Regions from separate parts of the Alkalibacillus silvisoli genome, predicted to be linked through region 1. Evidence: riboswitches for the same ligand, from Rfam matches in the RefSeq annotation. Region 1 holds a riboswitch; the other holds the start of a gene.

The links. Region 1 has a riboswitch for S-adenosylmethionine ahead of metK (methionine adenosyltransferase). Riboswitches for the same ligand answer to the same signal wherever they lie in the genome.
Region 2: another riboswitch for S-adenosylmethionine. It lies ahead of metX (homoserine O-acetyltransferase MetX); the one in region 1 lies ahead of metK (methionine adenosyltransferase).

The regions. Positions count from the first base shown of each region.
Region 1 is NZ_BAAACZ010000017.1:70,570-82,219, reverse strand. Features, by position in the region: gene mnmL (tRNA modification radical SAM protein MnmL/YtqA) at 1-246, shown strand, start outside; gene mnmM (tRNA 5-(aminomethyl)-2-thiouridylate-methyltransferase MnmM) at 243-806, shown strand; gene ABDZ63_RS10720 (hypothetical protein) at 993-1,394, shown strand; gene ABDZ63_RS10715 (tetraprenyl-beta-curcumene synthase family protein) at 1,807-2,877, opposite strand; gene ABDZ63_RS10710 (hypothetical protein) at 2,885-3,022, opposite strand; gene ABDZ63_RS10705 (gamma carbonic anhydrase) at 3,271-3,789, shown strand; gene metK (methionine adenosyltransferase) at 3,879-5,081, opposite strand; SAM riboswitch class I at 5,237-5,343, opposite strand; gene pckA (phosphoenolpyruvate carboxykinase (ATP)) at 5,523-7,115, shown strand; gene ytkD (RNA deprotection pyrophosphohydrolase) at 7,151-7,627, opposite strand; gene ABDZ63_RS10685 (hypothetical protein) at 7,658-8,215, opposite strand; gene ABDZ63_RS10680 (hydrolase) at 8,611-8,946, opposite strand; gene menC (o-succinylbenzoate synthase) at 9,004-10,110, opposite strand; gene ABDZ63_RS10670 (o-succinylbenzoate--CoA ligase) at 10,116-11,582, opposite strand.
Region 2 is NZ_BAAACZ010000003.1:8,510-20,159, reverse strand. Features, by position in the region: gene ABDZ63_RS00855 (transporter substrate-binding domain-containing protein) at 1-359, shown strand, start outside; gene ABDZ63_RS00850 (amino acid ABC transporter permease) at 472-1,134, shown strand; gene ABDZ63_RS00845 (amino acid ABC transporter ATP-binding protein) at 1,135-1,857, shown strand; gene ABDZ63_RS00840 (ectoine synthase) at 1,883-2,272, shown strand; gene ABDZ63_RS00835 (dicarboxylate/amino acid:cation symporter) at 2,316-3,464, opposite strand; gene yfkAB (radical SAM/CxCxxxxC motif protein YfkAB) at 3,627-4,757, opposite strand; gene ABDZ63_RS00825 (homoserine dehydrogenase) at 4,837-5,814, opposite strand; gene ABDZ63_RS00820 (O-acetylhomoserine aminocarboxypropyltransferase/cysteine synthase family protein) at 5,830-7,146, opposite strand; gene metX (homoserine O-acetyltransferase MetX) at 7,143-8,216, opposite strand; SAM riboswitch class I at 8,316-8,428, opposite strand; gene trhO (oxygen-dependent tRNA uridine(34) hydroxylase TrhO) at 8,507-9,478, opposite strand; gene ABDZ63_RS00805 (C45 family autoproteolytic acyltransferase/hydrolase) at 9,852-10,892, shown strand; gene ABDZ63_RS00800 (alpha/beta hydrolase) at 10,950-11,552, opposite strand.

The DNA.
Region 1 (11,650 bases):
GAAAAAGGACTCGTTAAATTCCTTACAAAAGATGAATATATTCAATTAGTTGTTGACCAATTAGAAGTGTTACCTCCTGAAATGATTGTCCACCGAATTACCGGGGATGGTCCAATTGAACTAATGGTAGGGCCGATGTGGAGTATGGACAAGTTCAATATTCTTAACGAAATCGATGCCGAATTCAAGCGTCGATTCAGCTGGCAAGGTAAACATGATCAATCATTGGAGCTGACGCAATCATGAAACAAATCATCCCATATGCTCACCAGCTATTATACGATTCAGTAAAACAAAGTGAAGTTGTAGTCGATGCGACATTAGGTAATGGACATGATAGTCTAATGTTGAGCGAATTAGTAGGGCGTGATGGGCATATTTTTGCATTCGATGTTCAAAAACAAGCGCTCGAACAAGCTCAACAACTATTTAATCAACACGATGTTCAGCATGTCACAACTATTTTACAAGGTCATGAACATGCCTATGAAGAGTTAAACAAACGTGATATAAAAAACATTGGTGGAGTAATCTTTAACCTAGGTTTCTTACCAGGTAGTGACCAATCGATTACGACGACGGCTAACACGACAATTCAAGCAATTGAAGGATTGTTAAAGCTGCTTAAGAAAGAGCGACTGATTGTTATTGTCATTTATCCTGGGCATGAAACTGGGCAAATTGAAAAAGACGAACTGCTTAATTATCTTAAAAACAAACCAGCTAAAGAAGTCGATATTGTAAAGTATCAAATGGTGAATCGTAGCGAAAAAGCCCCTTTTGTTGTAGCAATCTATAAAAAATAGAATTAATAGTGATATAACTAGTCACAGACAGCCTACTAATCAGGTGTTCCTGATGTTTTTTTACCTAAATTCTTATAAAACATAGACTTTTTTACTCAGGAAGAATCTATGTATTATAAGTCTATTGCATAAATGCGATCCAGTCTCATATAAATTTACTAACCACAATAGACTGGGGGAATGAAGATGGCCAATTCAAACGAGGAGAAACTAACAGAAGAGTTATTAAAAAAATACTATGATTTAAGCACCGAGAAAAAAGAGATCGAAAAAGACTTGAATCAAATCAAAAAACAAATCCATAGCTACTTAGATGAACAGTTTGGAGAAGAGGAGAAGGGTGAAGTTAAAATTGGGAAATATAAAGTACAGCGCACGATTCGATCTTCTATTAAATACGACGATGAAAAGACAATTCAAAAATTAGAAGATTTAAATTTAGAAGATTTTATTTTACAAGTTAAACTTCCAGATACAGAAAAGCTAGAATCTGCAATGAAGTTAGATTTAGTAAATGAAGATGAATTCTCAGGTTGTAAAAAAGAAAAACGCTCAAGAGCTATTACAGTTAAGGAATTAAGCTTATAGATTATATCCAATGTCTCCCAGTTAAGGCTTAGTTAATGTTATTGTGAATCACTTTTGGTACAAGCATTAAGGCGACCTGGACTTCTCTAGTGTCGATGGTGGCTACAATAGGTTCTGTACAGCGAGTAATCACAGGCTAAGGGTGTACTTTCATAAGGGTGTGGTGGCCTCCGAGTAGCGAACAGGACGCTTTTAGGTTTTAGCGGATGCATGAAAATATTAATCAACCTGGAGTCGCCACCTTCGCTCACCACAACCCAACAACTCAAATGAAAAACTCCAACCTCAGTAGTTATATCATGTCGTTATTGAGTAACGTTTCAAATGACCAGTAAATTTCAAAAGGACATATTACACCTTTGTCCCCCCCTTGACTACCCCCTCTTTAGTAGCTCTCACGACTCAGTTAATACTACGCTGATTTAGATTTATAGCTTTTAAATTTTCGATAAGCCTTTCCGTTCCAATAAACGATTTTCGCTCGCCAACCTGCACTTTGTAGTAAATATTTTATCGCATTGTCAGAGGTTTTGATTTGTTTAACTTTAGGGTCTGATAAGTATAGGCCAACAAGCCCGTCTACGATGAGTTGGTGAAAGTTTTGATCTGGTATATTAGTCAAGTTCTGTCTGGCTTGCTTGATCATTTGAGCCATTCGTTCTAGTTTTTCATTTTCATCTTGATAATAATTAACAAAATTTAAATCGCCTTCAACCTCATCTTCATGTTGGTCAATGAAGTAATCTAACAATATATGTAATCCTTGCAAAGATGGGAAGAATGCTTCTTGTATGACACGACCATGTTGTTCATTAGCTAACCCGTACGAAATTAAACAAAATACACCTAACGTAGAACCAGTGGCTGCAGAGAATTCGTACCACCTTAAATCTTCATCCTCATTTTCATGTTCAAACCATTCAGTTAATCGATAGACGCGCTCATGTTCAACAACGTGTTTATGAACTTGTAAATCAACATATAAAGATGCTAAGCGTTCGATATAAGGTTGGATTTGGTCATAATTAGGGATTTGTTTTATTATTCTTTGGCATTCTAGCACTAAACTTTTCAAATACCCTTGGTCATCTTGATCATCACGATACTTATAATAATTAACTTGATCAATTTCAGGCTCTATTCGAATCGCATCTAATTGTGCTTGGTGTAATTGCCTAAAATCGACAGGGTCTAGTGATTGGCTCCGATCACATAAATTATCAAGGTAATCGCTAATCGTCTGGTATGAAACGATAAAATCAATCGCTTTTTGCCATTTTTCTCTGGCAAGTGTGGCATAGATCGAACCACCTTCACAGTGGAACGTTTTCGAATCAATACTTGCTAAAGCTTGTGTTCTTAACTCTTCGTTAGGGATTTGATTTGCATAATCTCGCCATTTCGATAACATGTTATTCACTTGTGGAAATAAATCTTTATAACAGGTTGCTAGAACTTGCGACAGTGAATTAGGAATCTTCATAAAAGTATTAGCCCTCCTGTTTTATAATTACCTGTTGTTTTATAAACTTTAACGCTTGCTTCATAACGTCATCACGCTCTTGTTCATTAAACACTTCATAATATAAGCTTTGCCAAATTTGCAGCTCTTTATCTTTTATGGGCAATTTCTAAAACCAATTTTCCACACGTTCAACAGGGACTAAATGATCTTCTTTAGCCTGTAAAATTAATGTTGGGACTTCTTTATAATCCGCAATTTTGTTAAACGCTATATGAACGCCCCATGTATTAACACAATAACGGCTTTGAAAGCATCACTCTCTCTCACTAACATATATTCTCCTCCCATAACAAAATGTCCTTGAATTTTGTTATAATTATCTTACCATATTATTCATTTAGGAGGTCAACAATGATACTACCTTATAAAGGACAATACCCAACTATTGATGCTTCTGCTTACATATCTGAGGATGTCGTAATTACGGGTGATGTGACGATTGGAGCACATAGTAGTATTTGGTTTAAAACGGTTATACGTGGTGATGTTTCACCCACTAAAATAGGTCAAAATGTTAATATCCAAGACCAAAGTATGCTCCACCAAAGTCCAAATCAACCTTTAATTATTGAAGATGGTGTAACAGTAGGACATCAAGTCATGCTACATTCTTGTGTAATAAGAGAGAATGCTCTTATCGGAATGGGGGCTACTGTATTAGATGGAGTTGAAATTGGCGAGAATGCTTTCATTGGAGCAGGAAGCTTAGTTCCACCAGGTAAGAAGATCCCACCAAATAGCTTAGCGTTTGGTAGGCCTGCTAAAGTCATTCGTGAGATCACTGAAGAAGACCTTAAAGAAATGAACCGTATCCGGCAAACATATGTTGATAAAGGTCAAGTTTATAAAGAAGAACAACAAAACCGTTAAGTGAAGCCTGTTTACTAGATGTAGTTATTAATCTAGCTAAAGTAAAAAGCTTTGTATGTCCTAAACCTGGACATACAAAGCTTCTTTTATTATTCGATACCAATTATTTGTTTTAATTGTTCAGCTCGGTCAGTACGCTCCCATGTGAAGTCTTCGTCCGTACGACCAAAATGGCCGTAAGCAGCTGTCTTCTTATAAACCGGACGTCTTAAATCTAACATTTCAATTATACCAGCTGGACGTAAATCAAATGTTTCACGAACCGCTTCAACTAAACGTTCTTCAGAAACTTTACCTGTACCAAATGTATTAACCGAAATAGAAACAGGCCTTGCAACACCGATTGCATAAGCTAGTTGTACTTCACATTGGTCAGCTAATCCTGCTGCAACAATATTTTTAGCAACATATCTTGCAGCATAAGCAGCTGAACGGTCAACTTTAGTAGCATCTTTACCACTAAATGCTCCACCACCATGGCGAGCATAACCACCATACGTATCAACGATTATTTTACGACCTGTTAACCCAGCATCACCTTGAGGACCACCAATTACAAAACGGCCAGTTGGATTTATAAAGAATTTAGTGTGATCATCTATTAGTTCATTAGAAACAACTGGAAGAATAACGTGTTCCATTAGATCGGACTTAATTTGTTCTAAGTCAATATCAGGGTGGTGTTGTGTTGAAATAACTACGGTATCAACTCGCTCAGCGTTACCATTATCATCATATTCAATTGTCACCTGGGTTTTACCATCTGGACGTAAATACGGCAATACTTCTGTTTTACGTACATCAGCTAGACGTTTTGATAATTTATGAGACAATGAGATCGGCAAAGGCATTAATTCCTCTGTCTCATTACTTGCATAACCAAACATTAAACCTTGGTCACCTGCACCAATGGCTTCAATTTCATCATCTGACATTTGGCCTTCTCGCTTCTCAAATGCTTCATTAACCCCTTGTGCAATGTCTGGTGATTGCTCATCAATTGAAGTTAAGACAGCGCAAGTCTCATAATCAAATCCGTACTTAGCTCGAGTATAGCCGATTTCCTTAACCGTATCACGAATAATTGTCGGAATATCCACATAAGTCGAAGTTGAGATTTCCCCTGATACTAATACTAAACCTGTTGTAATCGTTGTTTCACAAGCTACACGAGCATTTGGATCTCGTGTTAGAATTTCATCTAAAATAGCATCTGAGATTTGGTCACACATTTTATCTGGGTGTCCTTCTGTGACGGATTCAGACGTAAATAGTCGACGTTGATTCGTCATAAAAATGTATCCTCCCTAATTAATAAATTGAACGGATCTCATACCCTAGCAAAAAGCATTTCACTACTTTTATTTAAACGAACTCATTTTGTTTATTAATGTGCATTAAAAAACCTTTCCCATGTAGACAAGGGAAAGGTTTTAACTGCCTTTCACTCTTATCGTCCAAGGAGTACCTTGCATCAGGATAAGCACCTGTCACATGATGTGATGGTTGCCGAGCTTCATTGGGCCTGTTCCCTCCACTTACTCTGGATAAGAGATATACCGTTTCTGCATTATAATAACGTGAAGGGCAAAACGTGTCAACTTTCGCCTTCTTTTATTATTTATGAAAATTTTATTAATAGTATGGTTTATTTAAATAAATGTGTTATACTATTAACTGACTTAAACATAAAGGAATATCTATAAATACAAATGTAAAAGGGTGATCTAAATATGAAGACAATCAATGTGGACACACTTGTCTCAAAACTAGCGAAATTTGATACAGTGCAAGAAAATTTACCTGTTGCAGAGCTAGTCGAAAAAATTCTATCAAGAGATGAAGGAATTCTTACTTCTACAGGCGCAGTACGAGCAACTACAGGCCATTATACCGGCCGTTCTCCTAAAGATAAATTTATTGTTGAAGATGAAGAAACAAAAAATCAAGTTGATTGGGGAGAAGTCAATCAACCAATCAGTGAAGACAAATTCAATAACTTACTTCAAAAAGTGACAGATTACTTATCAGAACAAGGTGAATTGTTCTCCTTCCGTGGTTTTGCCGGTGCAGACGAAAAGCACCGCCTATCGATTAAGATTGTTACACAATTTGCTTGGCATAATTTATTTGCAAATCAATTATTCATTCGACCTACAGACGAAGAACTTAAAAATCATGAGACAGATTTCACGGTGATTTCTGCACCGCACTTTAAAGCGGACCCATCTGTAGACGGTACAAACTCAGAAACATTTATTATTGTATCATTTAAACATCGAATAGTCTTGATTGGTGGAACAGAGTATGCTGGAGAAATTAAAAAGTCGATTTTCTCTGTCATGAATTATATGTTACCACAAAAAAGTGATGTTCTTTCAATGCACTGTTCAGCAAATGTTGGTGAAGAAGGTGACGTTGCTTTGTTTTTTGGTTTATCAGGAACAGGAAAAACAACTTTATCAGCAGATGAAAATCGTCGTTTAATTGGTGATGATGAACATGGTTGGTCACAAAACGGTGTCTTCAATATTGAAGGAGGATGCTATGCTAAATGTGTCAACTTATCTGAAGAAAAAGAACCTCAAATCTATAACGCCATTCGGTTTGGTTCTGTATTAGAAAATGTAGTCGTTAAAGAGGATTCAAGACTTCCAGATTATGATGATACTAGCTTAACGGAAAACACAAGAGCAGCTTATGCAATTGATCATATTGATAATATTATTAAACCAAGTATTGCTGGTCACCCTAACACAATTGTGTTCCTAACAGCAGATGCTTTCGGCGTATTACCACCAATTAGTAAATTAACGAAAGAGCAAGCCATGTATCATTTCTTAAGCGGATATACCAGTAAGCTAGCAGGTACTGAGCGAGGAATAACAGAACCGGAAGCGACATTCTCCACTTGCTTTGGTTCACCATTTTTACCATTACCAGCTGCAACATATGCAAAAATGTTAGGTGAAAAAATTGACCAACATGATGTGCAAGTATTCCTTGTTAACACAGGATGGACTGGTGGTTCATATGGTGAAGGCTCAAGAATGAAATTAAGCCACACAAGATCCATGGTTCATGCAGCACTTGAAGGTGAGCTTAATAACGTTGATTTTAATCAAGATAAGTTTTTCGGTTTATATATGCCAACGACATGCCCTGGTGTTCCAAGTGATGTACTTAACCCTAAGAAAACTTGGGAAGACCAAGATGCATACGACCTAAAAGCTAAAGAATTAGCGGATAAGTTCCACGAAAACTTCAATAAATTTAATGATGTGCCTAAAGAGATTGTCGCAGCAGGCCCTTCGTTTAAAAATTAACCAATAAAACCGTGTAGGCATACCCTACACGGTTTTTAATTACGCATACTCCTTTTTTCCACTTCTTGAACAGCAATTTTCAATACTTGATCTTTCATCATAAAGCTATAATTTGAATCACTTTTAACATCCTCAGGGATTAAATCTAACAAAACAGGCCCTTCTGTTTCATAATAATGCGACTTCTCTTCTAAATGTGAAACTTGTGCAAAATAAACATTTTTAACAATGTCTCCACCCTTACCATCAACATAATATTGCCCGATAAAATCTAACTGCTCAACCAGTCCACCTGTTTCTTCATAGACTTCTCGTTTAGCCGCTTCTTCAGGACTTTCATTTAGTTCAACTTTTCCACCAGGAAACTCAATCCCTCTATTTTTATGCTGCGTCAGTAACCACTGGTCATTATATTTTGCAATGATCCATACATGTTTCGGGTGCTCTGAAAAATATTGTTTATTCATAACGAACTTAACTGTATTATGATAGTAGTCTTTAAATACTTCCACTCGAACACGTTCCTTTATCAATTTTTATTCCTACTCATATTGTATGTCCATTATATACGGTTGGTTTCCATCCTTCAATTGTAGTTCAATAATTATTGTGTATTCACCATCAAAATCAGTTACATTTTCTTGTTTTATTAAGTAATGTCCAGACTCGACTTTCTTTTGCTCATATTCTACACCGTCAATGAACCATGGTGGTGTTGCCGTTGGGATAATATAAAGGTTGCCTTGCTCTTCATAATAATAATCATCAACAAACAGTTCAGTTACACGACTAGAGGCAAATTCAGAGAAACTGTCTTTTAACTGTTCAACTGAGTCATATTGAATGACTTCATAATCCTCTTTCGTTTCTTGCACAAGTTGTTCCATGAATTGATCCATGACGCCAACAATATCCTCATGTGACAATTGATGGTTTATACTTTCATCTATGTTAATTTGTTCTTTTTGAATTAAGAGACTTTGGTGGGATTGTTGTTCAGAAACAGTAAACATAGCTGGTGCTGCACTTAATTGACTATGAGAAATCGTAATGATAAACATCATGATTGACACGACCAATAAATAGACCAATTGTTTCATAATCAAAACCACCTTCCTCTATAACAGATCAAGTTAAGTATTTTTATTATCTATATGACTATTATTCCTCTATTAGACCCCAATTAAACATTTAATAGAATCTTCGAAAAATAACTCTAGCCTCATAGAACACTATAGTATGATCGTGTATTTAAATATGGTGGGTTGTTAGTTCTAATTATTCAAGTATAAATGAAGGAAAGCGGAGTATATTTCCGTAGCGGGTAATTTACACGTCACATTTCAATTAATTCAAATTTTCCATTGTAAAAGTTCTTCTGTCCAAACCTTTTTATTTTAAAGAGAAAGCCCTTCTTAACCAAACCAAAAAGGTGACGCCTTAACTAAAATCGGCGTCACCTTTAAAATTGTCCTTTTTTACAGATCACACACCATTACTGATCATCAGAGATTTTATTGAACTCACCAAAAAATGGCATCGTTTCAATATGACGTTTTGTCGTATCGTCTCCTAAATTATAAATCATCTTATAACTTTTCATTAATTGATAATCATAAAGGTCATTTTCATCGTCATTATGGTATTCTCTAAAAGGAATAATAGCCCTAAAGCCTGTTCCACCTTCAGCTCCTTTTAAATTATCCATACATTCTCTAAGTGCAATAATCTCATCTGGGTCTCCGTATATAATGAAATCATCATTATCTCCAGCTTTATACTCAGAGATTTCACCAGATTCGACACTGATATAAAATTTTCTTTTATCCATTCATCCCACCTCTACACTTAATGTGGCATAGAGGGATTGAATTTATGCAATTGATGCTTATGAAGTCATTGCAAATTCAAATTGCCTTACCGTTCTTTCATCTAATCGTTTTTCATTAACTTTCACACCTATACCTGGTTTAGTTGGGACTTTCACTTTTCCATTCTTTACTTTAAAGGGTTGGTCAATAATGTCTTCTTCCCAGTATCGTTCAGATTCAGATAAATCACCTGGCAATTGAAATTGTTCAAGTGAGGCTAAAATAACATTATGTGCTCTTCCTATACCTGTTTCTAACATGCCTCCACACCATAACGGCATATTAGCTACTTTAGCAAAATTATGGATATCTAAAGCGACTTGATAACCGCCAACACGTCCTAATTTGACATTAATACAATCTGCTGAATTTAATTCAATAGCCTGAAAAGCATCGTGCTCAGATTTCACAGTCTCATCTAAGCAAATATATGTATTCATCTCTTTTTGTAGTTGGTGGTGATAATAGAAATCATCTTGTCTAAAAGGCTGTTCGATCATGTGTAAGTTAAGATCATCTAAATTTTTTAAATGTAGCATGTCTTCTGGCCCATATGTTCCATTACCATCAAACATAATAGGCACATCACCAATATATTGCCTTGCTTTTTCAATCGTTTCTCTTTCTTTTCCTTTTTGAACCTTTAATTTAAATCGTTTGTAGCCTTTTTTACTAAATTCTTTTGCTTGTTTCTCCAAATCATCAGTTAAAGACAAAACAACGCCACTTTCAACCTCATCATATTTACCACCAATAATTTCTTTTAAGCTTTCTTTCTGCTGTTTGGCATATAAATCCCACAAGGCTGTTTCGATTCCTGATTTAGCCATTTGGTGCCCTTGTACACTCTTGAAAATCTCATGTACCTCACTAGGGTGTTGCAGTTTACTTTTATTTAATACTGGTAGCAAGAAATATTTAAGCATATCCCAAGCTGTAGTCGTTGTTTCCGGTGTATAAAATGGATCAGCGAACGCAACACATTCACCATATCCAACATTTCCATTATGATCATAGGCTTCAATAATTAGTGTATCTCTTACAACAACTAAACCATTAACGGTTTGAAACGGCTTTTTCAATTTCATCGCTACTTGACGAACAACAACTTCTTTTAAGTCCAACACTCTCACTCTCCTAATTGCTTAACTAATTGATGACGCAATAATTTCTTTGACGCGTTACGAGGAAGCACATCGATCTTATGCCAACCTTTAGGAACTTTATACTTAGCGAGTTGGCTAGAACAAAATTCCTCGAGTTCAACAAAATCAATTGAGCTTTTTGGAACAATAAATGCAACAGGCACTTGCCCCCATTTGTCATCACTTTGTCCAACAACACCTGCATCTTTTACTTTAGGATGAGACTTTAATACACTTTCAATCTCAGCAGGATATACATTCTCACCACCTGAGATCACTAAGTCTTTTCTTCTGTCTACAACATACAAAAATCCTTCATCATCAAAATAGCCTAAGTCACCCGTTTTAAGCCAACCATTTTGTAATGTTTTATCGTTCTCATCATCTCGTTTATAATAACCCATTGTCACTGTTGGACCTTTTACAACTATTTCACCCACTTCATGTGGAGGTAACTCTGTTTCATTATGGACAATTTTTAATTGATTTGTAAAAAGTGGCTTTCCAGCTGAACCAATCTTTGTTAGCGCATTGGCATTGTCTAAAGTACAAAATTGTGAAGCCGTCTCAGTCATTCCATACGATTGATAAACAGGTACGGCTTTTTCTTTTGCTTGTTCTAATAAGCCTTTAGGAGCTGGCCCACCGCCTAATAACATACAGCGAAAATGATCTGGGTAACGCTCTTCACCTAATCGTTCTAATAGTTGTTCTAACATAACAGTAACAACTGAAACAATCGTAACATTTCGTTCAGTTAAATCATGATGAATCGCTTCGACATCAAATGTTTCATGAAGATGAATCGGAATCCCGTAGATTACACTCCGATAAACAATTGATAATCCACCAACATGAAACATCGGTAAACTTAATAGCCAACGGTCATAAGCATATAAACCTAAGTTCAATAAAGACGCATTCGCACTCCACCAATGATTGTTATAAGTTAGTTGTACACCTTTAGGCTCTCCGGTTGTCCCTGACGTATATAAAATATGGGACTTGTTATTTAAATTTATTTCATCTTCCACTTGACTAATGTCCGCTACTTCTAATGGGCACTGGTGTATGTTAGTAAGTTGAATACCTTGATGATCTAATTCACTGATTTGTTGTTTTAAGTTTTCATCAAATAATAAATATTTAACCTGACCATCTTTTAGCTGAAAATCGATTTCTTGATTCGTTAAACGTGTATTAATTAAAAAACTCACAGCCCCTACATAATTTAAAGCATGAACAGTTATTAAAAATCGATAACTATTTTTTGCAATAACAGCAACATGGTCTCCTTGACTCACACCTAAGTCCATTAAATATTTAGCCATATGTTTGGCATGATTTTTTAATTGTTCGAATGAATAAGTCGTCCCATCTTTTAATACGACCGCATCTTGAGTAGGTGATAATTCCGCTCGTTTCGTTAACCAGTTTAACATCGTAGTCATATGTAAAGATCCTTTCTTGTTATGTATCTATTATGTATACTATGGTGATAGGTGTACTAAGAAACCAT
Region 2 (11,650 bases), on a different contig from region 1:
TGAATGTAGGTGTACGTCAAGGCTCAACAAGTGAAGACTATTTATTAGACAATACTGATGCTGAGGTTACAGCATTCCCAGAAATCGTAACAGCTTACATGGACTTAGAAGCTGGTCGTTTAGATGCTGTTTTATATGACTTACCTAACGTACAATATTACATTATGGAAAACGCTGAAGATGAATTAAAGATGGTTGGTGATGTTTTAGAGGGTCAGCCATATGGTATTGCATTCCCTCAAGATTCAGACCTAGTAGAACCAGTTAACGAAGCGTTAGCGACTTTAATTGAAGATGGCACATATGCTGAAATCTATGAAGATTGGTTTGGTGAAGCACCACCAGAAGATTTTCAGTAAATAACGACTAAGAGTTTACTAGAAATCAAGCGTAACAAGTACAGCTTGTTGCGCTTTTTTTAAACCTTCTGTCGTAACAAGGCGACCGAGTTTCTAAAGGAGCGAATATTAAATGTTTGAAGCGCTAATGGATTCAGCTTACGTTAAGTCATTACCTTTCTTATTCGAAGGGTTACAGTTAACACTACTCATTACTGTAATTGGTTTAATTCTTGGCTTTATATTAGGAGCAATCATGGGGTTAGCACGACTGTCTAAAAACCGTTTAACTTATGGAATTAGTACCGTTTTTGTAGAAGTTGTGCGAGGAACACCTATCTTAGCTCAAGTCATGTTCATCTATTTCGGATTGTCTGAGGATTTAATTGGAGTTAATATTAGTGGATTAACCGCAGCAATCATTGCTATTACTATTAATGCAGGTGCATATATCGCCGAAATTGTCAGAGGTGCTGTGCACTCGATTGACCGCGGCCAGTTTGAAGCTGGACGTTCACTTGGTTTAACCGAACGTCAAACGATGCGTTACATTGTTTGGCCACAAGCTTTTAAACGAATGATCCCACCATTAGGTAACCAATTTATCATAAGTTTAAAAGATACTTCCTTATTCTCTGTAATTGCAGTAGGAGAACTTTTATACATGGGTAGACAGTATTTCAACGCTACAGCAGAAGTATTTGAAACTCTAGTTATGGTCTGCCTTATTTACTTAATGATTACGATTCCAACTTCATTAATTTTACGTCGTATAGAAAGGAAGTTAGATGTATAGATGATTTCGGTAAAAGATTTACACAAATCGTTTGGTGACCTTGAGGTGTTAAAAGGAATTGATGCTGAAGTTCAAGAAAGTGAAGTTGTCTGTGTGATTGGGCCTTCTGGGTCTGGTAAGAGTACATTTTTAAGATGTCTAAATCTATTAGAAGATATCACATCTGGTGAAGTGAAGATTGAACAAGATATTATTAATGACCCAAACACAGATATAAACCGGGTTCGCTCACAAGTGGGGATGGTGTTTCAACATTTCAACCTATTTCCACACATGACAGTGCTAGAAAATGTTACACTAGGACCCATTAAGGTAAAAGGAACTGATGAACAGCAGGCTAATGATTTAGCTATGAAACTCCTTGAAAAAGTGGGATTAGAAGATAAAGCAGAAGCTTACCCTGATAGTCTTTCAGGTGGACAAAAGCAGCGTGCAGCAATTGCAAGATCGTTAGCTATGGAGCCTAGTGTTATGTTATTCGATGAACCAACTTCTTCTTTAGACCCAGAATTAGTTGGGGATGTGTTAGGCGTTATGAAGGATTTGGCAAAAGAAGGTATGACAATGGTCGTTGTCACTCACGAAATGGGATTCGCACGTGAGGTTGGTGATCGTGTCATGTTTATGGATGAGGGAGTTGTCATGGAAGAAGGCAAACCACAACAAATTTTTGAAAACCCACAAAACCCACGTACACAAGAATTTTTAAGTAAAATTTTATAAACATATCTGAAAGGGGATTCTACTAATGAAAACTGTAAAATTACAAGATGTAATCGGATCAGAAAATGAAGTAAAAGGTGAAAACTGGAAGAGCCGCCGCCTATTATTAAAGAAGGATGGTATGGGCTTCTCACTTCACGACACAGTCATAAAAGCAGGGACTGAAACGCACATTTGGTACCAAAATCACTTAGAAGCTGTCTATTGCATTGAAGGTGATGGTGAAGTTGAAACACTGAAAGATGGGAAAGTATATAAAATCACACCAGGTACTGTTTATTCCTTAGATGAGCATGATGAACACCTACTTCGTGGAGGCAGTGAAGATATGCGCGTCGTATGCGTATTCAACCCACCACTTTCAGGTAAAGAGATTCACGATGAGAATGGTGTATATCCGGTAGATGAAGATTAACATAAAAATAAGGCAACCTCTCTTTAAAGAGGTTGCCTTATTTTTATCCTTTAAATTTACTTGTAAATTTATCAACGAACAAGGCAATTGCACCATCACCCGTCACATTCGCTGCTGTTCCAAAGCCGTCTTGTGCCATGTATAACGCGATCATTAATGCAATGGCCGCTTCAGTAAAGCCTAGCATAGAACCTAAAATACCAATTGCCGCCATAATCGCTCCACCTGGAACACCTGGAGCTGCAATCATAATAATACCTAACATTGCAATCACAGGTAACATTTCAAAGAAGTTTGGAACGCTATAACCATCTAATACTGCCATAACAGCTACTGTACAACTGACAATCGTAATAACACTACCTGATAAGTGAATAGTCGCACTTAAAGGTACACTAAAGTTCGCAACTTCTTCACGGACTTTGTTTTGCTTTGCCTGCTTTAATGTAACCGGAATGGTCGCTGCACTACTCATTGTACCTAAACCAGTAAAGTATGCAGGGAGCATTGTTTTAAGTAAGCTGAACGGGTTTCGACCAACGTAAAGCCCAGCAGCTGTATACTGAAGGATAATCCACGCCCAATGCGTAGCAATCGCAACCACTAATACAATACCGAACACTCTTAACGTATCAAATACGGTCCCTTCTGAAGCCAATTCTGCAAAGATCCCTGCAATAAAGAATGGAAGAAGGGGAATAATCACCTTTACAATGACTAACTCCACGACTGATTTACCTTCATCAAAGACTCGAATGAGCGTTTCACTCTTTAACTTAGCGATCGCAATACCGAATGTGAATGCTAAGACAAGCGCTGTGATGACACCCATTAGTGGGTCAATTGCCAAATCTATGTACCCTTCTAAAGCACTTCCTTCTTCTGGTGCTGAGCGTTCCGAAGCCACCATTGGCATAATTAATGTCGCAATGAAAAATGCTGCAATACCAGCTAAAACAGTCGACGTGTAAGCGGTTCCGACAGTAAGCCCAACTAACTTACCTGAACCTTGTCCTAATTTAGAAACACCCGAGGCGATAAAGAACAGAATAATAAGTGGGATCATAAATTCAATAAATTGCCCAAACAAATCACTAAAAGTAATGAGTGAACGTGTTAGCCACTCAATTCCTATAAGACCAATTACAATACCTAAAATAATACCAGCTACTAATTTGGCGATTAATTTCATATCTTGTTGCTCCTCTCGTGACAATTTTACGAATATTAACTCTTATATTACTCTTTTATGTCTAATTCGACAATGTTATTTAAAATAATCGGAATAGTACGATAAAAAGCGACCTAACATAATTCTAATCCTACAAAATAAACCCCGGCATTTTACCGAGGTTTAACGATTAGAAATCGATATATTCGCCTGTCGTTTACGGAAATCAACGTCTTGATAATACGTGTTTTTAACTAATACATTAGGTCCTAAACACTTCGCCATTGGACAGTGACAATTTAAGGATTGAGCTGTTTTCGTTTCCATCCATTGTTTAAATGAGTCTAGTAGTCTCGTATTTTGAACATTACCTAGTGAAGGCTCATCACCAAAATCAGTAACAGTCACATCACCTGTGAATATATTAATATTCAATCGTGAGCGTCCATCCGGGTCATTACGCACTGTTACATTCTTTGCTTCATCAAGGCGCTTTAATAGGTTTAAATCTCGTTCTTTGGAGTTACACGGGTAAATAGGTAACGTCCCAAATAACATCCAAACACGCTCATCCCGACAGTCTAATAAACGCGTGATCGCTTCTTTCATTTCATCAAGTGATAAAGTTTGTAAATCACTTGCGAAATCAACTGGATACATGGGATGAATTTCGTGACGGCAACACCCCATCTCTAAAACATGCTCATGAATTTGCTCTAAGTATGGGAAGGTACGTTTATTTAGCATCGTTTCAGCCGATACCATGACACCGGCTTCAGATAATTTCTGGCTGTTTTCTACCATTCTATGAAAATACATCTTGCGGTTTTCATAAGATGGTTTGCGCTCCATTAAAGCAAACCCTGTTTCAGCGAATTCTTCTGCCGTTCCCCAATTATGTGAAATGTGGAGAACATCTAAGTATGGAATGATCGATTCGTATCGACTATATGGTAACGTTAAATTAGAATTTATCTGTGTACGAACGCCACGTTCATGTGCATATTTCAATAATGGAACGACATATTCATCAACTGACTTCTTAGACAACATCGGCTCGCCACCGGTAATACTTAACGTACGTAAATGAGGTACATCATCTAGTCGCTTAAGCAATAAGTCAATCGGTAGAGCATCAGGGTCTTTTTTCAGTAATGTATCACCAACAGCACAGTGGCGACAGCGCATATTACATAAATGAGTTGTGGTAAACTCAATATTCGATAACACCATCTCACCGTGTTCCTCAATGTCCATGTATGCTTCCCACGGATCATACTGTGGAGACAATGGTATTTTATATGTTGTACTCATCAAAAACTTCCTTTCTCATAGGGAAATCCTTCACTATTTTAACATACACCAGACCCCTATGAGTCTTTGAAGTACACACTTAGTTATTGACTAATTTCCTTTCTCGACTAAAGATCTTAACTAAATCCTCCACCATGACACTTGCTGTTGGGTATTGACCAGCACCTGGGCCTTCTAATTTAAGCCTACCAACATAGTCACCTGTCATGACAATAGCATTATCGACACCTTCCACATGGTATAAAGGGTGTTCTGATGTAATCCACTTAGGTTCCACTCTTATATCTATTTGCCCTTGCCCGAAATTCAAAGTAGCAATATGTTTAACACGGGATCCTTTTAACTGTTGGTGAATAACATCAGCTTTTATTACACTTTTAATTCCTTCACGAAAAACATGATTACCATAAACTTTAGTACCCGTTAATAATTCGGCTAAAATAATCGCTTTATAGAGCGCATCATATCCTTTAAGGTCATTCGTAGGATCAGCCTCAGCATAGCCTAATTGCTGTGCAGATTGTAAGGCTTCAGCAAAACTTGCCTGTTTATTTGTAATTTCACTTAATATATAGTTTGTCGTACCATTCAATATTGCTTCAATTTGAACGACTCGGTTAACAGTAACGAGTTGTCTTAAGGTATTTATGACAGGGACACCACCAGCAACTGTCGCTTCATACTCCACAGAAACTTGTCGCTCTTTTGCTTGTTGTTTTAATTCATGCCCTTTATGTGCAAACATTTCTTTATTAGCTGTAATGATGTGACAACCTTTCTCAATAGCTTGTGATAAATACGTATAAGCAGGCTCCACACCAACAATCGCTTCTATAACGACATCAACTGGTTGGGTTAATACATCGTGAGCACTTGATGTCACTAAAATATGTGAAGGAACGTTACGCTCAATCGTCTCATCATCAACTAATATAGCGACTATATTAACAGAACAACCTAAGATTTCAGTTAGCCGCTTTTGTTCTTGTTCAATTATTTCATATACACCGCGCCCTACAGTTCCAAAGCCTAATAAAGCTACGTTAATAGAACTCATCCTGAGCCCTCCTAATTAATAATTAACACGTTCAACTTGTGATAATTCACCTGTTGCGGTTTCAATCGCTTGCTCTAAGTCATCAATTAAGTCTTCAACATTTTCAATACCAACAGAAAGACGGATTAGGTCATCTGTTACACCTGTTGATTCAATCTCTTCTTCACTTAATTGTTGATGCGTCGTACTAGCTGGATGGATGATTAAGCTTTTAGCATCTCCCACATTGGCTAAATGTGACCATAGTTGAACATTGTTGATTACGTTTGCACCAGCTTTCTTCCCTCCTTTAATACCAAAGACGACAATTGAACCTGCCCCTTTTGGTAAATACTTTTGTGCTAACTCAAAGGATTCGTGGTTTTCTTTCTCTGGATATAATACCCACTCAACTCCTGGATGTTGGTCCAAATATTCTACAATACGGCGTGTATTAGCGACATGCTCCTTCATGCGAACGTGTAATGTTTCTAAACCAAGTGCAATCTGAAAGGCGTTATAAGGGCTTAGTGTTGCACCTGTATCACGTAGTACTTGGACGCGTGCTTTTGTAATAAATGCCGCTTCAGGTAATGCCTCAGCATACACAATCCCATGATAACTCGGGTCTGGTTCGGTAAACCCTGGGAATTTTGGTGAATTCCAATCAAACTTCCCTGCATCAACAAGCACCCCACCTAATGTCGTTCCATTACCTCCTAACCATTTCGTAGCCGAGTGAACAACAAGGTCTGCTCCATAATCAATTGGGCGTAATAAGTAAGGGGATGGGAATGTATTATCGACAATTAGTGGTACCCCTGCACCACGCGCAATTTCTGCTACTTTTTCAATATCTAAAACATGTAAACCAGGGTTACCAATTGTCTCAGCAAATATTGCCTTAGTCTTTGGAGTGATCGCCTTAAAGAAATGCTCAGGTTCAGTTGGATCAACGAAATGCGTCGTGATTCCGTGTTTTGGTAAAGTTGTTGAGAATAAGTTGTACGTCCCACCATATAAAGTGGACGCTGCAACAATTTCATCACCTGCTTCTGCTAAATTAAAAATCGCTGCAGATATAGCTGCCATGCCACTTGAGAATGCTAATGCGCCAATTCCACCTTCTAACTGTGCCACTCTCTCCTCAAGTGCCCCAACAGTCGGATTACCAATTCGAGAATAAATAAACCCTTCTTCTTGTAATGAAAATAAATTAGCCGCATGCTCAGTACTATCGAACTTATATGAGTTCGTTTGATAAATTGGAAGCGCTCGTGCTCCTGTTGCTGAATCTGCTTCTAAACCACCATGTACTCCAATTGTTTCTAAGCGATAATTTTTTTGACTCATCCTTCACCACTCCTATTCAATAATTTGGATTCTTTTATACTTTCTAAACTTACTTTAATCACATCTCCCCACTTCTGAAACTCGACTAAAAAACCATCATGCCCAAAAATTGTTTCAACTTCACAGTATTTAGCTGAACCTCCTAGTATATTGAGGTGATCAACAAATGCTTTTATCTCATGAGGCGGGTATAACAAATCATGTTGAAAACTAAGTGCGACAACAGGAACCTCTAATTGACTTAAAGCTAGCTCATACCCACCCCTCCCTCGCCCAATGTCATGACCATTCATCGCATTAAGCAAGATCAAATAACTATTCGCATCAAAACGATTAACCAACTTTTCCGCTTGGTGACTTAAATAAGATTCAACTTCATACTTCTGATTAAGCTCAGTTCGGTTAAACCGCTCTTGAAATAGTGGTGCTGAACGATATGTAATCATGCCAATCGCCCGAGCTAATCCGAGTCCTTCTTTAGGTGTTTTACCTTGTTGCCAATTTGAGTCCTGCTTAATCGCTTGAGCTGAAATATGATTAAATGCAATGGCATAATCACTGAACTGCGGTGTTACAGCTATTGGAATGATGACATCGACAAAACCTGGATACATCAAGCCCCACTCAAGCACTTGCATACCACCTAATGACCCTCCAATGACTGCATGCAAGTGGTTAATGCCTAACTTCTTAAGTGCTAGATACTGGATTTCAACTAAATCCCTAATTGTAATCTGTGGAAAGTCTACCCCGTACATATTTCCCGTGTTCGAATTAATGGACTTAGGACCTGAAGAACCATCGCAACCACCCAAGACATTAAAGGTCAACACTTGATACTCATCAACGTCAATATAACCACCTTGATTGATTAACCCTCGCCACCATCCCGGTTCATCTTCAGTTCCAACAGTACAATGGTTACCTGTTAACGCATGACATACTAAAATAACAGGTGATTGTTCAAGTCCAGCTCTCTCAAAAACTAACTCCACTTCATCTAAAATATAGCCTGATTCTAGTGTGAAATTAGGAATAACTACTTTCCCTACATCTCTTCTAACTGTCACCACCTCCTCCTTTCCAATCGCTTGAAATAATCATTTTAAAAATACAAAAAACCTCTCTACCTTGAAAGATAGAGAGGTCAAATATACACGTATTTGTCTCCCTCATCTTCCAAAGCAAAATCTTGCCTTGTCAGGAATTAGCACCTTTCAAACCGATGTTCGAAGGTTGCCGGGCGTCAACGGGCCAGTCCCTCAGCCACTCTAGATAAGAGTCAAAATTGTTATTCAATTTTAAATATTAGATTATACGCATGGTATCATGGTACTTATAACCATGTCAACAAATAAATTTAAGCCTTTTCTTTTTCGTATTCGTCAATAGCTTCCATCTTCGCTTGTACTTCCTCTTCAGATAAACTGCGTTCTTCGATATAACGGTTTCGTGGATGTACACGGCATTCATGAGAACAACTTCTTAAGTAGAAATGTTCATTTTCCAAAGAGGATAAAATTTGTTCATTACAGTCAGGGTTCGCGCAATTGACGTAGCGTTCACACGGCTCACCTGTGAAATAGTCACGACCTACAACATGATGCTCTACTTGGTTAATTGGAACACTAATACGCTCATCAAACACGTAGCATTGTCCATCCCATAATTGGCCTTGCACCTCAGGGTCTTTACCATAAGTTACAATACCACCATGGAGTTGTCCAACATCGTCAAAGCCCTCTTCCTTCAACCACCCTGAGAACTTTTCACAACGAATTCCACCTGTACAATATGTTAGCACACGCTTACCTTCTAGTAATTCTTTGTTCTCTTTAACCCACTCAGGTAGCTCACGGAAATTACGAACATCTGGACGAATCGCACCACGGAAGTGTCCAATATCATACTCATAATCATTACGAGCATCTAATACAATGGTATCTTCTTTTTGCATTTCCTCAAAGAACTCTTTCGGCTCTAAATACTCACCTGTTTGTTGATTAGGATTAATGTCTTCTTCTTCTAAACTCAAGTTAACAATCTCAGACTTATAACGAACGTGCATCTTCTTAAATGCGTGATCATCCGCTTCATCAATCTTAAATGTCATATCTTCAAAACGCGGATCTGCCTGAAGAGCTTTTATATATTTATTTGTTTGCTCAATTGTACCTGAAACTGTGCCGTTTAACCCCTCTTCCGCGACAATAATTCGACCTTTTAAGCCTAGGTCAAAGCACAGTTGTAAGTGCTCATCACGGAATGCCTCAGCATCTTCAATCGGAACATATTTGTAATAAAGCAAAACCCTGTAATCCTTATTAGACATATTAACCACCTTGCTTTTATATTTTATCGCATTATAATAAAGTATTGAAATCAACATTGTATTATACAATAAGGTTAGACATTATTCAATTAAATCAATCGGTTCCAACTATGTACTTTATGGATTTTCGCTAAACTTTGCACAACAATCTGGCGTTCGCCTAATTATTTTGTTTTTCGCCTGATTATTCTGGATTTCGCCTGAAAAATTCAATTTTCGCCTAATTATTTAAAATATCGCCTAATTCTAAAATAATCAGGCGATTTCACACATCTCCTTAGGCAAACTTTTAGATAAGTTCTCATATTTAGCTAAATTCAACCAAATCTTGTATAATTAAAATCAAAATTTTAAAAGAGGATTGAAATAAACAATGAAACAGATTTATAGCGAAATCTTTCAATTTAGAGGCAGCCATTATGACTTTGGTTATGAACAAGGAAGGCAGTTAAAAGATTCATTAACCATACAAAATCGTAAAAAACATTGGAAAATTAGAAAACCTCGCTTTTCGATCAATGTATATGACACAAAGGACAAGTTTATGCAATATGCGCCCAACATGTGGGCTGAGCTAGAGGGATTAAGAGATGGACTTGAATTACCTATGGAAGAGGTTTTACGTGATTTTGGTGGTTACCGAACCGCAATTACTAAAAGTGGTTGTTCGATCATGACCGAAGAAGATTATATGATTCGTAATTATGACTATCAACCACAAACATACGAAGGGCGATACACCCTCTTCAAGCCAACAGATGGCGGATATGCTGTTATTGGGCCAACATCACGTGTTACAGGTCGCATGGATGGTATGAATGAAGAAGGACTTGTCATGGCTTATAATTTTACCCATCGTAAAAGTCCAGAAGACGGATTTGTCTGTTATATGATCGGACGAATCATATTAGATACGTGCGCAAATGTCGATCATGCCGTGCAACTCTTAAAAGAAATTCCACATCGAAACGCATTTAGCTATATTTTATTAGACCCGAATGGTAAAACTTATGTTGTTGAAACAAGTCCTCGTGGGGTACACGTGAGAAGTTCAAATGTTTGTACAAACCACTTTGAATATTTAACTAAAGAAAATCGCCATCACTTAGAAGACTCCTATAAACGAAAAGAGGCTATTAACTTACAAAGAGAATCTAACATGAGTGCGAAAGAAGCTTTTCGCCTGATGAATGACAGTGGGCGTGGCGTTTTCTCACATAAATATAAAAGTTGGGCTGGAACTATTCATACCTCAGCCTACTTTCCAAAACAACGTGAGGCGTGGTTTGCCTTAGGTGGCGATGCAGAGCCTGTTAAATTCAGCTTTGATTCTTGGTTAAAGGGTGAAGATATAGCATTTAATAAAATTGAAGGAGAAGTTGATACAGACCTTTCTTTTGCCCATATGGATTAAAACAATATCCCCCCTAACTCATTAATTGAACTAGGGGGGGGGGGTAAATAAAATGATTTACAAATTGTTATACCATTCAGCTGCTGCTTTTACTTCACCTAAGTTGAGTTGGTGCCCTTGACTTTCCCAGTGCAGCTGAACATTAGCACCAGCACCTTCTAGTAATTCTTTAAGATCTTCTGATTCCTGCGCTGGACAAATCGGATCATTCGTTCCAGCTGCGATAAATACATCTTTACCGTCTAAATCTGGTAATTCAATTCCACGACGCGGCACCATTGGGTGGTGTAAACTAGCTGCTTTTAAGGAATCTTCATAATGAAACATTAAACTACCCGCAATATTAGCACCATTTGAATACCCAACAGCCACAACTTGATCACGGTCAAACCCGTAATCTTGGGCCGCCTCGTTTAAGAATTCGTACAGCTCTTTCGTTCGGAAGATTAAATCCTCTTCATCAAAAACCCCTTCTGCTAAACGACGAAAATATCGTGGCATACCATTTTCAGAAACATTGCCTCGAACACTTAACACATTAGCTTCAGGGTCTATATGATCAACTAAAGGTAATAAGTCTTGTTCATTACCACCTGTACCATGTAAAAGTAACAAAGTTTGCTTGGAAAGGTCTTTCCCTTCACGGAATATATGCTTCATAACAACAATCTCCTTTCATTCACTCATTAATACGATCATTCATAACTTCATATTACCATAGCATTTATCTTGAATTCAAAATAAATGCTGTGGTGTTT